DNA from 3 places in the Streptomyces sp. NPDC016677 genome. Region 3 is predicted to be linked to each of the others. Evidence: riboswitches for the same ligand, from Rfam matches in the RefSeq annotation. Region 3 holds a riboswitch; each other region holds the start of a gene.
What was found. Region 3 has a riboswitch for cobalamin ahead of ACZ3IG_RS28530 (cobalamin biosynthesis protein). Riboswitches for the same ligand answer to the same signal wherever they lie in the genome.

Region 1 (7,939 bases), on a different contig from region 3:
GTCATCGTCGGTGTGGGGCTGGGCGGGCTCCTCAGCATCCTGGAGCAGAACCGCAGGCTGGAGGCCGGCGGTCCCGGCCGGGTCAGCCCCCGGGCCATCCCGGTCATGCTGCCCAACCACGCCGCCGCCGAGGTGGGCCTGATGGTCGGCGCCACGGCCGGTGTGCACACCCCGGTCAGCGCCTGCGCGTCCGGTGCCGAGGCCCTCGCCCAGGCCCTCGCCCTGATCCGGGAGGACCGTGCCGACGTGGTGATCGCGGGCGGCGCGGAGGCCGGCCTGCACCCCCTGGTCTTCGCCGGGTTCGCCCGGCTGCGCGCCCTGTCCCGGCGGTGCGACGACCCCGAGCGGGCGTCCCGTCCGTTCGACGCCGACCGCGACGGCTTCGTGATGGGGGAGGGCGCCGGCATGCTGGTGGTGGAGAGCGCCGGGCACGCCGCGGCCCGCGGTGCCCGGGTGCACGGCCGCCTGACCGGGGCGGGCATCACCAACGACAGCCACCACGTCGCCCAGCCGGCGCCCGGCGGCACGGGCTGCGCAGCCGCCGTGACCGCCGCCCTCGACGACGCCGGTCTCTTACCGGAGGAGGTCCGGCACATCAACGCGCACGCCACCTCCACGCCCGTCGGCGACCTCAGCGAGGCCCAGGCCCTGCACACGGCGTTCGGGAAGGTGCTGGACGACGTGGCGGTCAGCGCGACCAAGGCGGCCCTCGGGCACACCCTGGGCGCCGCCGGAGCCATCGAGGCCGTCACCACCGTCCTCGCCCTGCGGGACAGAACGGCGCCGCCCACCCGCAGCCTCGAACGCGTGGACCCGGCGATCGGTCTGAACGTGGTCGGCCGCCGTCCCGAACCGCTGCCCGCCGGACCGCTGGCGGCGGTCAGTACGAGCATGGGTTTCGGCGGGCACAACGTCGCGCTGGCCTTCACCACCGTCCCGTGAGCCACCACCGACGCCTCACGGACCACCGTCCCGTCAACCCCCGCGCCATGAGCCCCCGTTCCGTGGACCCCCGTCCCGTCGATGCCGGCCCTGTCGACGCCAGTCCCGTCGATCCCCGCTCCGCGAGCGCCGACGGCCCCCCGGCGCGGGCGGGGGACCGGCCGCGCACCGTCCTGATGTGTCCCGGGCAGGGCGCCTACCTCCCAGGCGCCCTGCGGCACCTGCGCGAAGTGCCCGCGGTCGCCGAGGTGCTGGCGACCGTGGACGCGCACGCGCCGGACCGCGGCCCCGCCGCCGTGCCGGTCGGCCGGCTCCTCACCGAGGCGGACGCCCCGGGCCCCGAGGAACTCCTGAGCGCGGACCCGCTCGGCTTCGACCTGGCCACCTACGCCGCGGTGGTCGCCGCCGCCACCGTCCTGCTCGACCTCGCCGGCCCCTGGATCGACGCGGTCCTCGGCCACAGCGTCGGGGACCTGGCGGCTCTCACCGTCGCCGGGGCCGTCACCGTGCGCCAGGGCGTCCAACTGCTGTGCGTACGGGACCGGCTGCTGAGGACCGCCGGACTGCCGGCGGCCGGCATGGTGGCCACCGACGCCGGCGCCGACCGGGCGGCGGACCTGATCCGTACCTGCGGTACGGAGCGGGTACGGATCGCCGCCCGCAACGCGCCCGCCCAGACGGTCCTCGCCGGTCCCGACGGCCAGCTCGCCCGCCTCCAGCGGGCGCTGCTGGACGACGGGCACCGGGTGACCCGGCTGACCAGCCGCACCGCCTTCCACCATCCGCTGCTCGGGGAGGTCCACCGCTCCTTCCGCCGTCTGCTGCGGGCCCAGCCGATCGCCCGCCCCGCCCTCGCCGTGCACACCACCGCCGGCCACTGGGCGCGGACCCCCGCCCAACTGCGCACCGTGGCCGCCGCCCACCTCACCGAACCCATGGCCCTGCACCACACCCTGCGCGCCCTGCGCCAAGGAGGCTTCACCACCTACCTCGACAGCGGCCCCCGGGCCCTGCTCAGCGCCCTGGTCAAGGCCGGCCTGCCCGGCTGTGCCACCGCCGCGCCGCTGCGCACCCCCGCCGGCGTCGAGCGGATACGCCGGCGTCTCACCGCCGTCGCCCCGCCGCACCGCCCCGGTCGGGGTGCTTGGTAGTCTGCCGAGGCCAGTCACGCCACCTCGGTGGTCAGGGAATCCGGTGGGAATCCGGAACTGACGCGCAGCGGTGAGGGGGACGGGCGGGGCACTGACGCCACTGGGACGGGAACCGCGCGACGGCGGGAACGGTCCTGGGAAGGCGCCTCGTCCGGACGAACCCGAGTCCGAAGACCTGCTGGCACCTCCGCACCCCGTGCGGAGGGCGACCGTAGGCCAGGCTCCGCGTCCAGAGCCCCGACACCCGAGGCATGCCCGTGTTCCGTTCCGTCCCCCGTTCCGCGGCCTTGCTGCTCACCTCCGTCCTGCTGCTCACCGCCTGCGGCACCTCCGACGGCGAGGACACGGCCACGGACGGCTCCCCGTCCGCCGGCCGGCCGGTCACCATCGAGAACTGCGGACACCGCGTCACCCTGGAGTCGGCGCCGCGGCACGCCGTCTCCCTCAACCAGGGCAGCACCGAGATCCTCCTCTCCCTCGGGCTCGCGGACCGCCTGGTCGCCACCGCGACCTGGACCGACCCCGTGATGAAGGGCCTGGAGAAGGCGAACGCCCGGGTGCCCCGGCTCGCCGACAACGCCCCCTCCTTCGAGAAGGTCCTGGACGCCGGACCCGACTTCGTCACCGCCTCGTTCGTCTCCACACTCGGCACGGGCGGTGTCGCCACCCGTGAACAGTTCGAGAAACTGGGCGTGCCCACCTATGTCTCCCCGTCCGACTGCGAGGCGGGCAAGGACAACGACAGCGGCGGCGACGGCTCCCGCGGTACGCCGCTCACCCTCGACACGGTGTACGGCGAGATACGCGACCTGGCGCACGCCTTCCGTGTGGACGAGCGCGGTGACCGACTGGTGCGGCAGCTCAGGACGCGGGTCCGCGAGGCCACCGACGGCCTCCAGGTCTCCGACGTCTCCCTCATGTACTGGTTCGCCAACTCCCAGTCGCCCTACCTCGCCGGATGCTGCGGCGCCCCCGGCGCCATCACCCGCGCCCTCGGCGCGCGGAACGTCTTCTCCGACACCCACGACGAGTGGCCCCAGATCAACTGGGAGACCGTGGCCGACCGCGACCCCGACGTCATCGTCCTCGGCGACCTGACCCGCGAGTCCCAGACCGCCGAGACCGCCAAGGCCAAGATCGAGTTCCTGGAGACCAACCCGGCCACCCGCAATCTCACAGCCGTGCGGAAGAAGCGGTACGTCCTGCTCAGCGGACAGGCGATGAACCCGTCCATCCGCACGGTGGAGGGCATCGAGAAGGTGGCGGCCGGCCTGCGGGACCTCGGGTTCGCCAAGTGACCGGCATACGGACCCCCTTGCTCACCGTGGCCGGACTGGCCGCGCTGGCGGTGTCGGTCGCCGTCGCGGTGACCATCGGGCCGGCCGACATCTCCACCGCCGATGTGTGGGCCTCGGTCGCCGCCCACCTCGGGCTGGGCCGGACCGACCTCGCGCCGCTGCGCGACGGCATCGTGTGGGACCTGCGCATGCCGCGCACGACGCTGGCCGCGGTGTGCGGCGCCGGCCTCGCGCTGTGCGGGGCGGTCATGCAGTCCCTGCTGCGCAATCCGCTGGCCGACCCGTTCGTGCTGGGGGTCTCCTCCGGGGCCTCGACCGGGGCGGTCGCCGTGATCGTGCTCGGCGTGGGCGGGGGAGCGGTGTCGCTGTCCGCCGGCGCGTTCCTCGGCGCGCTGTTCTCCTTCGGGCTGGTCCTGCTGCTCAGTCACAGCCTCGGCGGCAGCGTCGACCGGGTGGTGCTGTCCGGGGTGGCCGCCATGCAGCTGTTCTCCGCGCTCACCTCGTTCACCGTGCTGACCTCGGCGGACGCGGAGACCACCCGGGGCGTGATGTTCTGGCTGCTGGGTTCGCTCACCGGCGCCGGCTGGACCGAGGTGCTGCTGTGCGCCGGGGTGCTGGCCGCCGTACTCGTGGTCTGCCTGGTCCACTCCGCCACCCTGGACGCGTTCACCTTCGGCGAGGAGGCCGCCGCGAGCCTCGGTGTGCGCGTGGCCCGTACCCGCCTCGTCCTGCTCTGCGCCACCGCCCTGCTCACCGCCGCCCTGGTCAGCTGCGCCGGGGCGATCGGCTTCGTCGGGCTGGTCCTGCCGCACGCCACCCGCGTGCTGACCGGCGCCGCCCACGCCCGGCTGCTGCCGGTCACCGTGCTGACCGGGGCCGTGTTCCTGGTGTGGGTGGACACCCTGGCCCGTACCGTCCTCGACCCGCAGGAGATCCCGGTGGGAGTGGTGACGTCCCTCATCGGCGTGCCCGCCTTCGTGGCAGTCCTCTACCGGGGCCGGAGGCGGGCGTGAACGAGCCCGAGACCGTCGGCCCCGAGACGGCCGGCGAGACGATCGGCCTCGAAGCGGCCGGTGCCGAAGCGGCTGGTTCCGAAGCGGCCGGTGCCGAAACGGCCGGTCCCGAAACGGCCGGCGAGACGGCCGGCTTCGGGACGGCACATGAGACGGCCGGTCCCGAGACGACTCGCGAGCCGGCCGGCTCCGGGACGGCCGCTCCCGGAGCCGGAGGACTGCGGGCCGACCGTGTGGGCAGGCGCGCGGGCGGCCGGCTCGTCGTGGACGGCGTCACCCTCGCCCCCCGCCCGGGCGAGACGGTCGGCCTGCTCGGCCCCAACGGGTCGGGAAAGTCCACTCTGCTCAGACTGCTCGCGGGCGTGCTCCAGCCCGCCGCAGGCGTCGTCACCCTCGACGGCAGGCCCCTGACCGGCGTCGGCCGCCGGACCGCGGCCCGCCGAATCGCCACCGTCGAACAGCACGCCCACACCCAGACCGAACTGACCGTCCGCGACGTCGTCGCCCTCGGCCGCATCCCGCACCGCCGCCCCTGGGCGGCCGGATCGGCCGCGGACGGCCGGGCCGTCGCGGCCGCCCTCGACCGCACCGGCCTCACCGACCGGGCGGACCAGTCCTGGCACACCCTGTCCGGCGGCGAACGCCAGCGCGCCCAGATAGCCCGCGCCCTCGCGCAGGAACCGCGCGAACTGCTGCTGGACGAACCCACCAACCACCTCGACATCCAGCACCAGCTCGACCTGCTGGAACTGGTCGTGAGCCTGCCCGTCACCACGGTCGTCGCCCTGCACGACCTCAACCTCGCGGCGATGTACTGCGACCGCGTCCTCGTACTCGGCGAGGGCCGGGCCGTCGCCGAAGGCACCCCGGGCGACGTCCTGACCCCCTCCCTGATCGAACGGGTCTACGGCGTCCGCGCCGAGGTAACCGACGGCGGCCACGGCCGCCCGGTCATCCGCTTCCTGCGCCGCACCGGCCGGCTGTCCCCGCCCCTGGCCCCGGCCTGACGCTCACTCCGGGCCGGTGAGGTACCGGTGGAGCATGGCGACGAGTTCGTCCTCCAGACGCCGGGTGCCCAGCGGGTCGGGAGCCGAGCAGACCTTGTGGACCACCAGCTCCACCGTGGTCACGGCGAGCCGGGCGGCGGCCTCGGTGTCGGCCACCCGGACCTCGGGGTGGTTCTCGAACAACTCCTGGGTGTGCCGGAAGCGTTCTGCCTCGTAGTCGTTCACCTTCGCCAGCAGCTCCGGCGACCGCGGTGCCTCCTCGGCCATGATGCGCAGCAGCCGCGGATCGTCGACGTGGTTCTCGATGGCGGCCCGCACGAACACCCGGAGGGTGTCCTCCAGCGATGCGGGCAGCCCCTCGGCCAGGTAGCGGGCGACACTGGCCGCCCCGGCTTCCAGGTGCCGGGTCACCAACTCCACCAGGATCGCGTCCTTGTTCGGGTAGTACTGGTAGAGCGAACCGATCGAGACCCGCGCCCGTTCGGCGATCCGGTTGGTGGTGCCCGCCGCGTAGCCGTACTCCTCGAAAATGTGAGCAGCCGCGTCCAGGATGCGCTGCCGGGTCAGCTCGGCGCGGACCTGACGGGGCTGTTTACGTGGGGCGATGGCGCGTTTGCCGGATGTCATGGAACCTCCTGGCCAGGCCCGCGAAAGCGAGTGGCGAACGACCTGAGTAATTGCTCACAATAGTGGCATGACCTGCGGCGGAGCCGTCAAGGACGGCTGCCGATCCTCCTCCTGGGAAGGACCCTTCATGACGCATGTCGCCACCCCTTACCGGAGCGTTCCCCCGGACGAGGTCCGGGCCCGGCTCGGCGAACCCGACGCCATGACCGCGGCGAAGAAGACCGACCGCCTCGACGACTGCTTTCGCCGGTTCATCGCGCACTCGCCCTTCCTCACCATGGCCACGGCCGACGCCCGGGGCCGCGCCGACTGCTCGCCCCGGGGCGACTACCCCGGCTTCGTGAAGGTCCTCGACGACCGGACGCTCGCCATCCCCGACCGCCCCGGCAACCGGATCGCCGACTCCTTCCGCAACCTCGCCGAGAACGACGGCATCGGCCTGCTCTTCCTCGTCCCCGGTATGCGCGAGACCCTGCGCGTCAACGGCCGCGCCCGGCCCACCGACGAGCCCGACGTCCTGGCCCGCATGGAGACCGAGGCCAGGCGGCCGGTGCTGGCCCTCCTGGTCGAGGTGGACGAGGTGTACTTCCACTGCGGCCGCGCGCTCATCCGGTCCCGCCTGTGGGACCCCGCCACCCAGGCCCTCGCCGACGAGATGCCCTCGGCCGGCGAGGTCGCCGTCGCGCAGCTCGGCCTCGACATCGACCCGGAGATCATCGAGAACCGCCTCGAAGAGGGCTACCGCGAGCTGTACTGACCCGGTCCGGACACCGCCCCTCGCCGAAGGAGACCACCCCGTGACACCACCACCCCAAGCCCCACCACCCCAAGCCCCTCCACCCCAGGCCCCATCGCCCCTGTCACCACAGCCCCCGTCCCCACCGCCCCGGCAGACCGTCGTCGTCGACCGCATGGCACCCCTCACCGGGGACGTCGTCTCCCTCACCCTCAAGGGCGCCGGAGGCCGCCCGCTCGCCCCCTGGGAGCCGGGCGCCCACATCGACGTCTCCCTGCCCAACTGGCTGACCCGGCAGTACTCGCTGTGCGGAGACCCCGCCGACCGGGACGCCTACCGGATCGCCGTGCGCCTCGACCGGCTCAGCCGGGGCGGATCGGAGTACATCCACCGCTTCCTGCGCGCCGGGCGCGGCCTGGAGGTGTCGGCGCCGCGCAACCACTTCCCGCTGCTGCCCGCGCCGGGCTACCTCTTCCTGGCCGGCGGCATCGGCATCACCCCCGTCCTGCCGATGCTGCGGGCGGCGACGGCGGCCGGAGTGCCCGCCCGGCTGGTGTACGTGGGACCGTCGACGGACACCATGCCGTTCGCCGACGACCTGCGCGCGGAGTACGGGGACCGGGTGCGCCTGGTCGCCACCCGGGAACAGGGCAGGCCCGACCTGCGCGCCCTGGCCGCGGAGCTGGACGACGGCACCCTGGTCTACTGCTGCGGCCCCGCGCCCCTGCTGTCCGCCGCCGAGGCCGTCTTCCCCGCCGGGCGCCTGCACGCGGAGCGGTTCCGGCCGCTGCGGCGGGAGTTCGGCCCCGACACCGCCTTCGAGGTGGTGTGCGCCCGGTCGGGCGGCACCGTGCACGTGCCGGAGGGAAAGCCGATGCTCGACGCCCTGGCGCACAGCGGCCGGACGGTGCCCGCCGGCTGCCGGGAGGGCGTCTGCGGAAGCTGTGAACTCGCCGTCCTGGACGGCGAACCCGATCACCGCGACGACATCGGCGCCCCGGCGGGCCGTATGTACCCGTGCGTCTCCCGCGCACGGTCGGCCCGGCTCGTCGTGGACCTGTGAGCCCTGCCGCCGAACCACCACGACGAGAGCGAGACAGCGATGAGTCTGCTGCCCAAGACGCGCATGCCCCGGACCCGGCGCATGATCACGCTGGAGGTGCGG
Region 2 (7,939 bases), on a different contig from region 3:
CACGACGACGTCGAGGGCGCCGGCGGGCAGCCGGCCCAGTTCGTAGGCGTAGTAGGCGGGGTCCCGGGTCAGCAGCAGCAGGCGCTCGCCGAGCCGGCCGGCGGCGCGGACCAGATGACCGAGGCCGAAGGTCAGCGACTCCAGGCAGGCCACGGTCATACGGCACTCTCCTGCCGGCCCGCCGGGCAGGCCGCGCGCCGCCACGTCATCCTCGACCAGGGCATGGTCATCTGCTCCGGGCCGCGGACCTCGACGGGCTTCAACGCGGCCGGATCGAGGGCCTCGGCGTGCCGGGCGAACACGCGCTCCACGTAGCGGTGTCCGGTGTCGGCCCCTATCACCAGGTGCAGTCGGTCGGGGTGGCGGCGGGCCTCGTACGTCGCCGTCAGATAGCCGGCACCGGTGGACAGCCCGGCGAACACCGCGTGTTCGCGCAGCAGGGCGACGGCGCCGGCCATGGCGTGGGTGAAGTCCAGCCAGTGCACGGTGTCGTAGAGATGGTGGCGGACGTTGTCGAAGACGATCGACGAGCCGATGCCGGCGATGATCGCCTCGGGATCGTGATGGTCCTGGCTGCCGAAGGTGACGCTGCCGAAGGGCTGGACGCCGACCAGACGCACCGAGGGGTCCGCGACACGCAGCCGTTCCACGACGCCGCCGGTCGAGGCTCCGGACCCCACCCCGCCGACGACGGTCAGCGGTACGGCCGGGAACTCCGCCGCGATCCGGTCGGCGACCTCCTGGTAGCCGAGGTAGTGGACGTCGTCGTGGTACTGGCGCATCCAGTGGTGCCCGGGACGCTCGGCGAGTATCTCCCGCACCCGTCGCACCCTCAGTTCCTGGTCGAGTGCGAGGTCGCGCGACGGTCTCACCCGTTCCACCGTGGCGCCGAGGATCTCCAACTGGGCCAGGGTGGTGGTGTCGACGGTGGTGGACGCGACGATGTGACACCGCATGCCGTACCGGTGACACGCCAGGGCGAGGGCGTAGGCGTAGATGCCACTGGAGCTGTCGATCAGGGTCTGGCCCGGACGGACCGTGCCCCGCTCCAGCAGATGACGGACGGCGGCCAGAGCCGAGTAGATCTTCATCGACTCGAACCGCAGCAGGACCAGGCCGTCGGTGAGCCGGACCAGGTCCGGGACTTTCAGAGCGTCGGCGATGTGGGGGTGGATCACCCGTAGCCTCCTTGGGCGAAGGTGCACTGGTGGCCGAGCGAGTGGAAGAACGCGGAGAGTTCGGACTTGACCTCGGCTCGTGGGCGTGCGGCGAAGAGATAGCCGGCCAGGCAGCCGGTGTGGGCGACGAAGACGCCGTCGGCGCCGAACCGCTCACGGTGGGCTCGCAGGCTGCTGAAGGTCGTCTTGGGCAGCACCTCCTGGGACAGCGCGGCGCTGGTCGTCGCGGCACGGGCGACGGCGGCCGGGTCACCCGAGCCGAAACCCTTCAGCAGATCGGTCAGACACCGCTGGTATTCCTCGCCGCGGCGCCGGTAGTGGTCCAGCAGCAGGGGAGTGACGGCGGCGGTGTCCACCGTGCCGGGTTCCATGACGTAGGCGGTGTGGAAGCCGAGGTCCGGGCCCAGTCGCCGCACCACCCGGTGCCGGCCGCTGAGGTACAGGGCGAACTCGTCGAGGAAGACGCTGTCGGCGCGCTCGATGTCCGCCAGGACGCCGAGGACCACGTCCTTGTCGTACGGCAGGGAGAAGACGCGGAACAGGCAGCGCAGCGTCGCCACGATGTCCGCCGTGGAACTGGCCATTCCCACGCCCACCGGCAGTTCGGAATGGGTGCGCCAGTCGCCGGGCGGCAAGGTGAGACCGTAGTGCTCCAGGAAGAGGCGCGCCGCTGTCGCCGACTTCTCACCCAGTGCCGGCGGACCCGGTGAGCCGGCCGTCGTCCTCGGTGTGAAGTACACCCAGGAGTGGCGGTCCACGGGAAAGGACACCACCGCGATCTCGGGATCGGTGCCCGCTCGCAGCGGGCCCTGGTACAGCTCGCCCAGGGTGCCGTGGCAGACACCGGAGACCGTGCCGCCGGACAGGCCCGGTTCCTGGAGGACGCCCGCGACGGGTCCGAGTACCGTCGGTCCCGGTCCGTCGGCCGGCACGTCGACGAAGGACCGGTACGGCCGACATGGATCGGCTGGCTCCCGCACACCGTCCTCCTCCGTACCGGGTCTTGCACACCGACAGGGAAGGAGACGGGGCCACACGCACGACCGACCGTACCGCCGACCCGGTCCACGAGGTCACGTGCACAGCCCGCTCGGGAAGCGGGCGCAGTGGCAGGTCTTCGGACTCGCGGGCACGTCCGCCGACAGGGCGGACACCTACCGGCCGTCTCTTCCCCGGCCATGACGCCGGCCCAGTGACATCGACGGCTTTCGTTCCCGCTCACCGCTGCGGGACAGCCCCGGATTCGCACCGGGTTCCCTCTTGCGTCGCGCCACCGGGCGTCCGGGCGGACGGGAGGCGCGAACCGACTGCGTGCATCAGCGTAAGGGCGCCCGTACTTCTGGGACAGTGGGAGTTCTGCGGTTGTCTTGAATGTGGAGGGAAGGCGGAACCCGGCGTATCCCTGCGCAGTTGTCGGGGGCGGCTCTGGCCGGATAACGCCTCTGGGGATCGCTGTCTCATCAGCCAGACTCGTTGTCTCACGACACATGCACACCGCTGCCGCGGTGGCCGGTGCCCGGGAGGCCCCTGATGACGTCAGACGTGAGGCCGGACGAGGACGGGGCGGCAGCCCCGCGCGGACGGCGACGGCCCCCCGGCGACCGCGTCGTGCTCCGCGCCGATCTGCGGTCCGCCCTGCCCGACGCCGCCGCGGCGGTGGTGGTCACGGCGCTCGTGTTCGCGCTCCTGTGGACGCGTATGGAATCGGGTGCTTCGGACACGGTCGCGGTCATGCCGTTCATGGACGACGCCGGCACCTACTGGATGTACTTGCTCAGCCAGGCTTTCGGCTGGTCGGGACTGCTGTGGGCCTGGGGCACGGTCATGCTCGGCCTGCTGCTGTCGGGACCACGGCCCACCCGGTTGCCGGTCTCCCGGCAGGTACTGGAGCGCTGGCACCGCACCACGAGCCTGACGACGACGGCGCTGATGTTCGCACACGCGCTGATGTTCGCGGCGGAACTCGTGCGCTACGAGACGAAGGTGGACTGGGCGGAGCGGCTGTGGGTGGCCTTCGCGGACACCTTCGTACCCGGCTGGTACGACTCCGGAACCGGCCGGACCGCCATCCCGATCGGCCAGGGGGCCCTGTACCTGGCGATCCCGCTCGGGCTGCTGTTCTACGTCCGGCACCGCATCGGAGCGAACACCTGGCGACGGCTGCACCGGTTCGTGATCGTCGTCTACGTGCTGAGCGTGTGGCACACCCTGCTGTACGGAACCAACGTCTGGTACGGGGAGTGGCCCCGCACCGTCCTGTGGCTGCTGCAAATCCCGGTCGCGGTACTGCTGTTGCTCCGCCTGCTGCGGCCCGCCCGGCGGGCCGAACGGCTGGGTGCACCCGGCGGGGGCGCGGCCCGGCCGGGCTGGTGGGTGCGGGTGGCGGGACGGGTCGCGGTCGGGGCCGTCGTCGTCGGACTGGTCGTCGTGGTGGTGTCCGGCCGCGACGGCGGACGGGACCGTCCGACCGATCCGCCCGCGACGGCCCCCCACACCCAGGAGACGGACTGACTGCCGACACCGGGCGGGCCGGACGGACGGCGCATGACACCCTGACCGGAACAGCGAACGGCCCGTGCCGTGCCGCGGCACCGGTACGCGTCCCCGACTGCCTCGGCGTCCGCGAAGACGCCGACGGCCGTGGGAGCGGGAGTCGTACACGGCGGGCGGTGAAGCCGGCGCCGGCGGCTGGTCGCGCAGCGGTACGGGGCAGCGTGACCTTCCCGAAGGCGGAGCGCTTCGCCCGGCGTGGGGCGGTGATCGCCTGGGAGGCTCGGGCGGAGGCGGCGGACGACTCGGCGGCGCGACCGGGTCGCGTGCGCGCACCCGCAGCAGCGGGTGCGCGCACGGCGGCACCGCCCTCCCGGGCAGCTCCTGGCGCGGGACCGGGTCGCACTGGCCGGCATCGTTCACGTCCTGCGGCGCAGGGCGTGGCCTGGCGCGACGTGCCGAGAGAAGCGGTGGCCCGGCCCGGGGTGACGGCCTGGCGCCGACTGCGGGACTGGGCCGTGGCCGGAGTCGGCCGCGCCCGCGTTCAGCTGAGATGGCCGGGGGAGTGCCCGCCGCCCCGGCGGGCCGCCGGTCGCCTCCCGGGTGGTGGGAGTGCTGGATCAGTAGCCGTAGATCATCTTGTAGGCGACCTCGGGGAGGAACTGGCCGGCCGTGGAGCCGGTCCCGACACCGCAGTTGCCGTCGGACTCGCCCGGGGTCTTGATCCACAGGAGCATCTCGGCGCCTCCGCCCGTCTGGGTGGGCGTGCCGATGCGGCGGCCGGAGGGGTTGCACCACTGGCCGTTGGAGCCGTTGCCGTTGCGGCTGGTGTCCACGACGAACGGCTTGGTGTAGCCGTAGCGGGCGGCCAGTTCGTTGTTGACGGCGTTGCCGTAGGCGGTGTTCTCGGCGGTGGTGACGTAGTTGGAGACGTTGAGCGAGAAGCCGTGGGCCTGTCGGAGGCCGGCTTCGTGGAGGCGTCGGGCCATGGTCGCCGCGTCGGCCCAGCGCGGGTTGCCGGCGTCCATGTAGACCCAGGTGTTGGGGGCCTGGCGGTTGAACTCGGCGAGGGCACCGGTGAGCATGGCCTCGCGTTCGTCGATCTGGGCCTGGGTCATGCAGCCGTAGTCCCCGAGGGAGTCGGGTTCGAGGATGACGACGGCCGGGTGGGCCGCGATGCCTCCGGCGAACTGAGCGATCCAGTTGGCGTAGGCGGACGGCGAGGCGGCTCCGCCGGCGGAGTGCCCGCCGCAGTAGTCACGGTGGTAGATGTTGTAGGCGACGAGGATGGGCAGCTTGTCCCTGGAGTCCGCCGCTCCGGCGTAGGCACCTGTCGCGGTGCCTATGGTGCCGCTCCAGGAGCCGAACCAGCGGGCCATCGGTGTGTTGGCGATGGAGGCGTTGATCGCGGCGGCCCGGCCGTCGCCGGGGTTGGCGGCCGCCCACCGCCTCGCGCTCGAGTCGGGGTCCACGTAGAACCCGTTGGTCATGGTGGTGGGGTCCGCCGCGTGGGCGGAGGGTGCGGCGGCGAACGCCAGAGGCAGAGCACAGAGCGCTGCCATCAGGGTGCGGAGTCTGCGGCTCAAGACAGTACCTCGGTTTCGGAGGACGCTTTGGGAGCGCTCCCACTGGAAGCGGTCCCAATCGTCGGGGCGGGTGCGCAAGCTGTCAACGGTCCCCGCGGCATGGGACGTTCACAGGGCTCGCGGGCCCTGTGAGGCCACTGAGCTGGAAGCGGTCCCATCTCTCGCGGTCCTGCGCGCTCCGCGCCTGTGAAAGACTCACGGGTCATGGCAGAAGCAGCGCCGCGTCGGCGTCCGACGCTCGACGAGGTGGCCGAATGCGCCGGTGTTTCCCGCTCCGTGGCCTCCCGTGCCCTCAACAACGCCCCGCACGTCAGCCGCACCAAGCGCGAGGCTGTCGAACGGGCCGTGCGGCAACTCGGTTACGTACCCAATCCGACCGCCCGCGCGCTGGCCACTCGTCAGACGGGAGCGGCCGCCCTGGTCGTCTCGGGGGAGGACCCGTCGATCTTCGCCGATCCGTTCTTCGCCCGGGTGATCGTGGGGGCGTCGGCCGCCCTGGACGAGGCGGACCTGCATCTGATGTTGTGCCTGGCCGCTTCCGACCGGGGCCGCAAGCGGGTCGGGGAACTCCTGCGGGCCGGTGGCGCGGACGGTGTGATGCTGATGGCGCTGCGCGAGGACGATCCACTGATCCGGATGGCCGACGAGGCGCAGATGCCCGTCGTGTTCGGCGGGCGCCCGGTCGGTCCGGCTCCCCGGTGGTACGTGGACGTGGACAACGTCGGCGGAGCGCGCGAGGCGACCGAGCATCTGGTCTCCCTCGGCCGGAGGCGCGTGGCCGTGATCTGCGGGCGGCTGGACACCGAGGCCGGGCGTGCCCGGTACCGCGGGTACCGGGACGCCATGCTGGGCGCCGGTCTCGATCCGTTCCCGCCGCTGGAGGGGGACTTCACCGAGCCCAGCGGAGCCGCCGCCATGGCCGCGCTGCTGGCGCGACACCCCGATGTGGACGGAGTGTTCGCCGCCAACGACAACATGGCGGTGGGGGCGTTGCGCACCGTGTGGGAGGCCGGCCGACGGGTCCCCGCCGACGTCGCCGTGGTCGGCTTCGACGACCTGGCGGTCGCCCAGGTCGCCGATCCGCCGCTCACCACGGTCCATCAGCCCGTGGAGGCTCTCGGACGGGAGATGGCGCGCATGCTCGTCGCGCTCGTCGACGGGCAGGAGCCCACCCCGCTGGTCCTCCCCACTCGCTTGGCCGTCCGGGCCAGCGCCTGACTCCTCACTGTCCGGGCGGGGCGGGCCCGGGTCCGGACGGGTTGCTCTCGGACGTGGCGCGGGGCGCCCGGGGAGCCGGCCGGGTGGTCGGGATCCAGCAGCCTGAAGCGGCGACCGCCGTCAGCTTCGATGGCTTGGGCACTGGTTGCGGCCTGCTCCCTCTTTCTGGGTGATGCCGGTCGCGGTGCCGGGTCCATCGCGGTCGATGGATCGGTTCAGGGTGTGGACACCTCGAACCGCGTGACGCGGACCGCGCCGCCGAGGGCGTGAGTGGCGTGGTTGAAGAGGGCGAACCGGTAGCCCATGAAGAACCGCCAGTCGTTGCCCATGGAGAAGGCGGGTCCGAGACGGGTGAACGTGATCCCGTCGGTGCTGTAGGAGAAGGTCCCGGGGCGCGGTGCGCCAGGGCGGATGTCCGCGTTCGCGCGCAGCCAGACGCGGCCGCCGGAGACGGTCGCGCTCGCGGTCTCGGTGCCGGTGCCGGTGGTGTTCCAGTTGCCGTCCATGGTCAGCCCGGTGACCATCACCACCCGGGTCGTACCTCCGTCGCGCTTGAGGCCGATCCAGGCGGAGGAGTCACGCAGCAGCGCGAGCCCGGCCCGGTCACCGTCCCGCATCGCGGAGTGGTCGAGCTGGACCGTGGCGGTGGAGGTGGGACCCTGGACGCGGTGGGTGAGGGTGTTGCGGGCCCAGTAGAGGTCGTCGGTGACGGTCGCGGTCCGCAGGGTCAGGCCGTCGCCGACCGACCACTTGGTGTTGTCGGGGTTGTGGTTCCACTCCCATCTCGGTTTCAGGGCCGTACCGTCGAAGGTGTCGATGCCGGTCATCGGGGTGACCTGGCGGGGCGGAGCGGGTACGGCCGGACTGGGGTACGTGGTGCCCCACGCGCCGTTGACGAGCTGTACGACGGGCCAGCCGTCCGCGGTCCAGGTGACCGGTGCCAGGGCGGGCACGCGGCCGCCGGGGTAGGCGTCGACGAAGGCCATGTAGTACCAGGCGCCGCTCTGCGTCCCCACCAGCCCGCCCTGGTGGGGCACGCCGCCGCCGGGGATCGGTCCGCGGAGGTCGAGGAGGACCTGCCGCATCGTGTACGGGCCGAAGGGGCCGTTCGAGGACTTGAGGATGTACTGGCCGTTCGCGGGACGGGTCAGGAAGATGTAGTACTGCCCGTTGATCTTGTAGAACCGGGCGCCCTCCAAGGTGCCGACGTTGGACGGTGTCCTGAACACCTCCTGCGTACGGACCTGGTTGCGGCCGTCGGGCGAGAGCTGGGCCACGCTGATGGTGGTGTTGCCGTACGCCACGTAGAGGGTGTCGTCGGTGTCGACGAGCAGGCCGGCGTCGTAGTAGGGGGTGCTGATCGTCGTCAGCCTGTTCCACGGCCCCTCCACCGCGGTGGCGGTGTAGAGGTACGTCCGGGCGAAGTCGATCTGGCCGAGCCAGTAGAAGGTCCTGTTGCTGGGCCGG
Region 3 (7,939 bases):
CCCTCCAGCGCCCGCAGGATGTGCCCGATCTCGTCCGTCGTGCGGGCGAGCCGCGGCACGACCTCGACGCAGGCGAACTCCAGCACGGCGACCGCCTCGGGCAGTCCGGCGCCCAGCACCTCCCGCACCAGACCCGGCACCGCCGCCGCGTCCCAGCCCCGCGCCTCCATGCCCTCCGCGAACCGCCGGCAGAGCTGCTCCAGCAGGTCGATCGCGTCGGCGCCGGTCCTGGCCGGGCCGTCCACCAGCCCGGTCAGCTCCACCGGCACCTTCACCGCGGCGCCCGGCTCGGCCAGCAGCTCCTTCTCCACCAGCCCGAAGTGCGCGGCCAGCGCCGCCCGCAGACCGGGCAGCGCGTTGGCCTGACCGCCCCACACCTGCGAGGCGCGCAGCACCGCCAGGACGAGGTTGACGCGGGGCTCGCCCTCCGGACCGCCGCCCAGGATGTGCAGGCCGTCGCGGATCTGCACGTCCTTGATCTCGCACAGATAGCCGTCGATGTGCATGACGAACTCGTCGAACGCGTCGTCGTCCGGCTGGTCGTCCACGTGCAGGTCGTGGTGGAGTTCCGCCGCCTTGACCAGCGTCCAGATCTGCGCCCGCACGGCCGGCGCCTTCGCCGGGTCCAGGTCGGAGACGAGCGCGTACTCGTCGAGCAGCTGCTCCAGCTTGGCCAGGTCGCCGTAGGTGTCGGCGCGGGCCATCGGCGGCACCAGGTGGTCGACGACCGTGGCGTGGCCGCGCCGCTTGGCCTGGGTGCCCTCGCCGGGGTCGTTGACGATGAACGGGTAGATCAGCGGCAGGTCGCCCAGCACCGCGTCGGGCGCGCACCCGGCGCTCAGCCCGAGCCCCTTGCCCGGCAGCCACTCCATCGTGCCGTGCTTGCCCATGTGCACGATCGCGTCGGCGCCGAAGCTGTTGTCCAGCCAGCGGTAGGCGGCCAGGTAGTGGTGGGACGGCGGCATGCCGGGGTCGTGGTAGATCGCGATCGGGTTCTCCCCGAAGCCGCGCGGCGGCTGGATCATGACCACGACGTTCCCGAACTGGAGGGAGGCCAGCACGATGTCGTCGCCGTCCACGTACAGCGAGCCCGGCGGCTCGCCCCACGCCTCCAGCATCGCTTCCTTCAGCGACGGGTCGAGCGTCTCGAACCACGCCCGGTAGTCCGCCAGCGGCACCCGCGCGGGCGCCGCCGCCAACTGGTCCTCCGTCAGCCACTCCACGTCGTGACCGCCGGCCTCGATCAGCCGGTGGATCAGCTCGTCGCCGCCGGACGGGTACCCGTCGACCGCGTACCCCGCCGCCCGCAGCGCGTCCAGCACCCGCACCGCCGACGCCGGCGTGTCAAGACCCACCGCGTTGCCGACCCGCGAGTGCTTGGTCGGGTACGCGGTGAAGACCAGCGCCAGTTTCTTCTCCGCGTTCGCCTTGTGCCCCAGCGCCGCGTGCCGTACGGCGATCCCGGCGACCCGCCCGGCCCGCTCGGGGTCGGCGACGTACACCGGGACCTCGTCCGGTCCCTGCTCCTTGAAGGAGAACGGCACGGTGACCAGGCGCCCGTCGAACTCCGGGATCGCGACCTGCATCGCCGCGTCCATGGGGGAGAGGGCGGCGTCGGACGCCTCCCAGGCCGCCTTCGACGAGGTGAGGCAGAGCCCTTGCAGCACGGGCACGTTCAGGTCGGCGAGCGCGCCGATGTCCCACGCCTCCTCGTCCCCGCCGGCCGACGCCTGCGAGGCGTGCGTGCCGCCGGCCGCGAGGACGGTGGCGACCAGGGCGTCCGCCCGGCCCAGCAGCTCGTACAGCCCGGCGTCCGCGCCGCGCAGCGAACCGCAGTACACGGGGAGCGCGTTGGCGCCCTTCGCCTCGATCGCGTCGCACAGGGTGTCCACGAAGGCGGTGTTGCCGCTCAGCTCGTGGGCCCGGTAGAAGAGCACGCCGACCGTCGGGCGGCCCTCGACGTACGGGCGGTCGCCGTGGACGCCGTACTCCGGCATCTTCCGCGGCTCGTCGAAGCCCTCGCCGGTCAGCAGCACGGTGTCGGAGAGGAACCGGGCGAGCTGGGTGAGGTTGTCCGGGCCGCCCTCGACCAGGTAGCGCAGCGCCTCCGCGACCACGCCGGCCGGCACGGACGACTGGGCCATCAGCTCCGCGTCCGGCACGGACTCCCCGCCGAGCAGCACGGTCGGCAGCCCGGACGCCTTCAGCGCGGCCAGCCCGTCCTCCCAGGCCCGCTTCCCGCCGAGCAGCCGTACGACGACCAGGTCCGCGCCGTCGAGCAGCGCGGGCAGCTCCTCCTGGACGTCGACCCGGGTGGGGTTGCCGATCCGGTACGAGGCACCGGACGCGGCACGGGCCGCCAGCAGATCCGTGTCGGCGGTCGACAACAACAAGACAGTGCTCATACGGGCGCTCCCGGTGGAATGAAGGGCAGTCCTTGTGGCGCGCCGGACTCGATGAGCCGCCACAGCGCGTCCGTGTCCGCGTGCTGTTCGATCAGGTCGCCGAGCCGGTCGAGCTGCTCCTCGCGCAGCGCGGCGAACGAGGTGTCGGGGGCCGGCACGAAGCGGCGGCCCGCGGCGGCGGCCACCTCGCGCAGGAACGCCCGCCGGAACCCGTCCGACTCCAGCGAACCGTGCCAGTGCGTGCCCCAGGTCTGGCCGACCCGGCAGCCGTCCAGGAAGGGCTCACCGCCCTCCACGGAGGCGACCCCGTGGTGGATCTCGTACCCCTCGACCCGCTCGCCGAGGGCCTCGCCCACCGGCCGGGTGAGCGTCTTCTCACGGGCGAACCGCACCCGCACGGGCAGCAGACCGAGCCCGTCGACGTGCCCGGCGCGCGACTCGACGTCGTCCTCGATGTGCTCGCCGAGGAGCTGGAAGCCGCCGCAGACCCCGAGCACCGGCCGCCCCTCGGCGACCCGGCGCGCCAAGGCGTCCGCGAGCCCCCGCTCCCGCAGCCACTCCAGGGCCCGGACCGTCCCCCGCGTCCCCGGCACGACGACGAGATCCGCGTCGGCCAGCTCCTCCGGCCGGTCCACGAACCGCACGACGACACCCGGCTCGGCGGCCAGCGCGTCCACGTCCGTGAAGTTGGACATGAGGGGGACCGCGCAGACGGCGACCCGCAGCACGTCCTCGCCGACGGGGGCGGTGACCCGGGACTCCCGGACGGCGCCGCGCAGCGACACCGCCATCCCGTCCTCCTCGTCGATGCCGAGCCCGTGCCGGTACGGCAGCACGCCGTAGGCGGGCCGCCCGGTGAGCCCGCGCAGCATCTCCAGGCCCGGCTCCAGCAGCGAGACATCGCCCCGGAACTTGTTCACCAGGAACCCGGCGACCAGCGCCTGGTCCTCGGGAGCCAGCAGCGCCACCGTGCCGAAGAACGAGGCGAAGACCCCGCCGCGGTCGATGTCGCCGACGACGAGGACGGGCAGCCCGGCACCCCGGGCGATCCCCATGTTCACGATGTCGGTCCGGCGCAGGTTGATCTCGGCCGGACTGCCCGCCCCCTCACAGATCACCGCGTCATACGTGCCCCGCAGCTCGGCCAGGCACTCCAGTACGGTGCAGAGCAGTCGCTGCTGCCGCCCGCCGTGGTAGCCGCGGGCGCTCATCTCACCGACCGGCTTGCCCAGCAGCACGACCTGGCTGCTCTGTTCGCCGCCCGGCTTGAGCAGGACGGGGTTCATCAGCGCGGTCGGCTCCACGCGGCACGCCTGCGCCTGCATGGCCTGCGCCCGCCCGATCTCGGCGCCCTCCCGCGTCACGAACGAGTTGAGGGACATGTTCTGCGCCTTGAACGGCGCCACCTTCACGCCCTGCCGCACCAGCCACCGGCAGATCCCGGCGGTCACGACGCTCTTCCCGGCGTCGGAGGTGGTACCGGCGACGAGCAGACCGCCGTTCATGCCGTACGTCCTTTCCTCAGTCGCGCTCCCACGATCCGTGCGCCCGCGCACACGCCCAGCGCGAGCCAGCTCACGCGCCGGGACAGCCGTACCGCGCGGTCGATGTCGGCGACCCGCACGGCGCGTCCGCTCCGGTTGAGGACGGGCCGGTGCTCCACCCGGCCGCCGTAGGACAGCGTCCCGCCCAGCCGCACGCCGAGGGCGCCCGCGAAGGATGCCTCGACCGGGCCGGCGTTGGGGCTCGGGTGCCGGCCGGCGTCGGCCCGCCAGGCCCGTACGGCACCCCTCGGGTCGCCCCCGGCCGCCGTGGCCAGTACGGCGGTCAGCCGGGCGCCCGGCCAGCCGGCGAGGTCGTCGAGCCGGGCGGAGGCCCAGCCGTAGCGCCGGTAGCGGGGCGACTTGTGCCCGACCATCGCGTCGAGGGTGTTGACGGCACGGAAGCCGAGCAGCCCGGGGACCCCGGCCACGGCGCCCCACACCAGGGCGCCCACCACCGCGTCGGAGGTGTTCTCGGCGACGGACTCCACCACCGCCCGGGCGATCCCGTCGGCGTCCAGGGCCTGCGGGTCCCGTCCGCACAGGTGCGGCAGCCGGGCCCGGGCCCCCGCCACGTCCCCGGCCTCCAGTGCCCGCCCGATCGCGGACGCCTCCCGGGCCAGCGAGGTCCCGCCGACCACGGCCCAGGTGGCGGCGCCGGTCAGCGCGACGGAGGCGGCGGGGCAGGGGCGTACGGCACGGGCGGCCACGGCACCGAGGGCGACGGCGCCACCGGCGCACACGGCGGTGTGCAGGGCGCCCCGGCCCCGGTGGTCACGCCACAGCAGTTGTTCCACGGCACCGGCGGCACGGCCGAAGACGGCGACCGGATGCCCGCGGCGGGGGTCGCCGAGGAGCAGGTCACCGAGGAGGCCGGCGGCGGCGCCGTACGCGAAGACGCGTCCGGCACGCACGGGGATCAGCCGGTCACACGGGAGGCGGGAGAGGTACCGGGCCTGCGTTCCGGACGGCAGCCGAGCATCGCGTTATGTCCTCACTCAGGGTGTCCACGCCCTGGTTCGACGAGACCGGCGGTGAGAGTTCCTGGCTCCCGGGGAGTGCTCCCCGGTCACAGTGGCGGGACCGCGCCGGATTCGCACCGGGCTTCCTCTCCTGCCGCCGTACATGGCCCCGGAAGTCCACCACGGGCCGAGAACGCCCGTCAACTTGCCGTTGACCTGCGCGGGGGGAGTGTGCTGAGGCCCACACCGTGGACCGTTCGGGCTGGAGATGCCCTCGATCCGCCCGTCCCCGATGTCCCCGACGCCCGGAGACGGGGTGCGGACACGAAGCCGCCCTGCCGTAGGCACCCGTAGGGCACCCGGCAGGGCGGCGACAAGGGAGGCGAGGGGGAAGGGGGGAGGCTGGGAGGGGGGGCGTCAGGCCACGATCAGATAGATGCCGTACGCCACCGCCGCCGCGCACGCGGCGAAGCACACGTACGCGCCGGTGACCGCGAGGCCCGCGGAGCCGCCCCGCTCGGCGGCCCGCTCCTGGCGGGACAGGCCGGCGATGCCGAGGGTGAACAGGGTCACCAGGGCGACGGTGGCCACGAGGCCGACCCCGAAGACGGAGCCGAGGGCTGCCCAGTCGATCTTCATCGTGCTTCTCTTCTCCTGATGTCCGGACGGGACCGGCTCAGACGGGGGTGGCGGCCGAACGGGCGGCCGGGGCGTCGGGGGCCTCGGACGACTGGGCCGGGATGGTGGCCGAGAGCCCGCCGGTCACCGGAAGTCCGTCGTCCACCGGGAGCCCGTCCGTCGCCGGAGGTCCGTCGGCCGGGGTGCCCACCGGAGGCGGCGCCACGGCGGCCACCGCGGCGGTCACCACACCGGCCGGCTCCTGGGCGTCGTCCCCGCCGGTGACGTTGGTGTGGTCGACGACCTCGCGCCGCGAGATCCGCCAGATCGCGAAGCTGGCCGCGACCAGCAGCACCGCGACGAGCGCCGTGCCCCAGTCGCCCAGTCCGCAGACCCACTCGGCGAGCGCGGCGACCAGGGCCGCGGCCGGCAGCGTCAGCCCCCAGGCGACGAACATCCGCGTCGCCGTCGACCAGCGCACCACACCGCCCTTGCGGCCGAGGCCGGCGCCCATCACCGAACCGGAGACGGAGTGCGTGGTGGAGAGCGAGAAGCCCAGGTGGGAGGAGGCCAGGATGACCGTCGCCGCGCTGGTCTGGGCGGCGAAGCCCTGCTGCGGCTGGAGGTCGGTCAGGCCCTTGCCCATGGTGCGGATGATCCGCCAGCCGCCGAGGTAGGTGCCGAGCGCGATGGCGAGGCCCGCGGAGAGGATGACCCACAGGGGCGGGTCGGAGTCCGGGGTGAGGGCGCCGCCCGCCACCAGGGCGAGGGTGATGATGCCCATCGTCTTCTGCGCGTCGTTGGTGCCGTGCGCCAGCGAGACCAGCCCGGCCGAGGCGATCTGGCCGACGCGGTACCCCTTGTCGGCGGCCTTGCCGTCGGCCTTGCGGCCCAGCCGGTACATCAGCCGGGTGGCGACCAGTGCCGCGATGCCCGCCACCACGGGGGCGGCGATCGCCGGGAGCAGCACCTTGGTGACGAGGACGTCGCCGTGCACCGCGCCGACCCCCGCCGAGGCGATCGCGGCGCCGATCAGACCGCCCATGAGGGCGTGCGAGGAGCTGGACGGCAGGCCGACCAGCCAGGTCAGCAGATTCCAGAGGATCGCGCCGACCAGGGCGGCGAAGATGACCTCGGGACGGATGCCGGTCTCGTCGACGAGACCCTTGGAGATCGTGTTGGCGACCTCCACGGAGAGGAAGGCGCCCACCAGATTCAGGACGGCGGACATGGCCACCGCGATCTTGGGCTTGAGCGCACCGGTCGAAATGGTCGTCGCCATCGCGTTCGCGGTGTCGTGGAAACCGTTCGTGAAATCAAACGCGAGTGCGGTCACCACCACAATCGCGAGGATCAGCGAGAAGCTTTCCATTTACCCAGGCAATCGTTCGAGGTCATTGGCTGGACGAACGTAGGTAACCAGGGTGAACGGAAGATGAACTGGGAGGGGCGTGGTGGTGTCCGGAATCGGAGCCACCGCCCCCTGCCCCTGCCCCCTCCGGCCTCAGCCCCCCTGGGCGAACGTCTTCAGCCGGGCGAGGGACCCGTTGAACACGTTCTGGTCGCCCGGGAGCGGACCGGCGTTGTCGTACTGCCAGAACGTGTACGACGCCCAGCCGGCCGGCAGTTCACCCGCGCTCGGGGCGTCGTAGCGGGCGATCCACAGGGGGTGGTCCGCGGCGAAGGCGCGGCTGTTCCCGGTGCACGTCTTCCACCAGTGCGTGGTGGTGTAGATCACCGGCCGGCGGCCCGTGAGCCGCCTCACCTCGTCGCTGAACGAGTCGATCCAGGCCGTCATCCGCGCCTTGCTCAGCCCGTAGCACTTCTTCGTCTTGTCGTACGGGTTGTACTCGATGTCCAGCGCGGGCGGCAGGGTGCGGCCGTCGGCGCGCCAGCCGCCGCCGTGGCGCACGAAGTACGCCGCCTGGGTGCGGCCCGAGGACCTGTGCGGCAGCGCGAAGTGGTAGGCGCCGCGGATCAGGCCCGCCCGGCGCGCGCCGTCGTACTGCTCCTCGAAGTAGGGGTTGCGGTAGGTGTGCGACTCGGTGGCCTTGACGTAGGCGAACGTCGCGCCCTTCGCCCTGGCCCGGCCGAAGTCGACGGTCTTCTGGTGGGACGAGACGTCGTGCCCCTTCGGCCGGCCGGCCGCGGCCGAGGCGGACGCATCGGTGAGCGCGGTCCCGCCGAGGGCGAGCGCGGCGGCGCAGGCCGCGAGCAGCCGGCCCCGGCGGGACGGTATGAGGCGGGTGCGGTCACGGGCCATGATTCCCCCCGGAAATCCCCCGAAAATGGCAACGTGCATGACAAACCAGCCCGAGCGTACTCGAAGATCATCGAACGCTCACCGATCCCCGGCCAAGAGGAAGCCAGGGGCTGTTTGTCGTGATATGCACCCTCCCGGAGGCTCGGCTTC

Region 1: linked by a shared signal. The riboswitch ahead of ACZ3IG_RS06105 (ABC transporter substrate-binding protein) and the one ahead of ACZ3IG_RS28530 (cobalamin biosynthesis protein) in region 3 are both predicted to bind cobalamin.
Region 2: linked by a shared signal. The riboswitch ahead of ACZ3IG_RS21605 (GHMP family kinase ATP-binding protein) and the one ahead of ACZ3IG_RS28530 (cobalamin biosynthesis protein) in region 3 are both predicted to bind cobalamin.

The regions. Positions count from the first base shown of each region.
Region 1 is NZ_JBVHEO010000002.1:170,929-178,867, reverse strand. Features, by position in the region: gene ACZ3IG_RS06115 (beta-ketoacyl-[acyl-carrier-protein] synthase family protein) at 1-942, shown strand, start outside; gene ACZ3IG_RS06110 (ACP S-malonyltransferase) at 990-2,093, shown strand; cobalamin riboswitch at 2,088-2,290, shown strand; gene ACZ3IG_RS06105 (ABC transporter substrate-binding protein) at 2,345-3,391, shown strand; gene ACZ3IG_RS06100 (FecCD family ABC transporter permease) at 3,388-4,404, shown strand; gene ACZ3IG_RS06095 (ABC transporter ATP-binding protein) at 4,623-5,411, shown strand; gene ACZ3IG_RS06090 (TetR/AcrR family transcriptional regulator) at 5,415-6,038, opposite strand; gene ACZ3IG_RS06085 (MSMEG_1061 family FMN-dependent PPOX-type flavoprotein) at 6,166-6,795, shown strand; gene ACZ3IG_RS06080 (PDR/VanB family oxidoreductase) at 6,950-7,837, shown strand; gene ACZ3IG_RS06075 (siderophore-interacting protein) at 7,877-7,939, shown strand, end outside.
Region 2 is NZ_JBVHEO010000007.1:311,639-319,577, reverse strand. Features, by position in the region: gene ACZ3IG_RS21615 (ATP-grasp domain-containing protein) at 1-159, opposite strand, end outside; gene ACZ3IG_RS21610 (cysteine synthase family protein) at 156-1,178, opposite strand; gene ACZ3IG_RS21605 (GHMP family kinase ATP-binding protein) at 1,175-2,158, opposite strand; cobalamin riboswitch at 2,271-2,501, opposite strand; gene ACZ3IG_RS21600 (ferric reductase-like transmembrane domain-containing protein) at 2,709-3,689, shown strand; gene ACZ3IG_RS21595 (glycoside hydrolase family 6 protein) at 4,289-5,254, opposite strand; gene ACZ3IG_RS21590 (LacI family DNA-binding transcriptional regulator) at 5,459-6,472, shown strand; gene ACZ3IG_RS21585 (glycoside hydrolase family 43 protein) at 6,688-7,939, opposite strand, start outside.
Region 3 is NZ_JBVHEO010000014.1:50,825-58,763, reverse strand. Features, by position in the region: gene cobN (cobaltochelatase subunit CobN) at 1-2,405, opposite strand, end outside; gene ACZ3IG_RS28535 (cobyric acid synthase) at 2,402-3,910, opposite strand; gene ACZ3IG_RS28530 (cobalamin biosynthesis protein) at 3,907-4,860, opposite strand; cobalamin riboswitch at 4,966-5,105, opposite strand; gene ACZ3IG_RS28525 (hypothetical protein) at 5,326-5,547, opposite strand; gene ACZ3IG_RS28520 (inorganic phosphate transporter) at 5,585-6,898, opposite strand; gene ACZ3IG_RS28515 (lysozyme) at 7,031-7,789, opposite strand.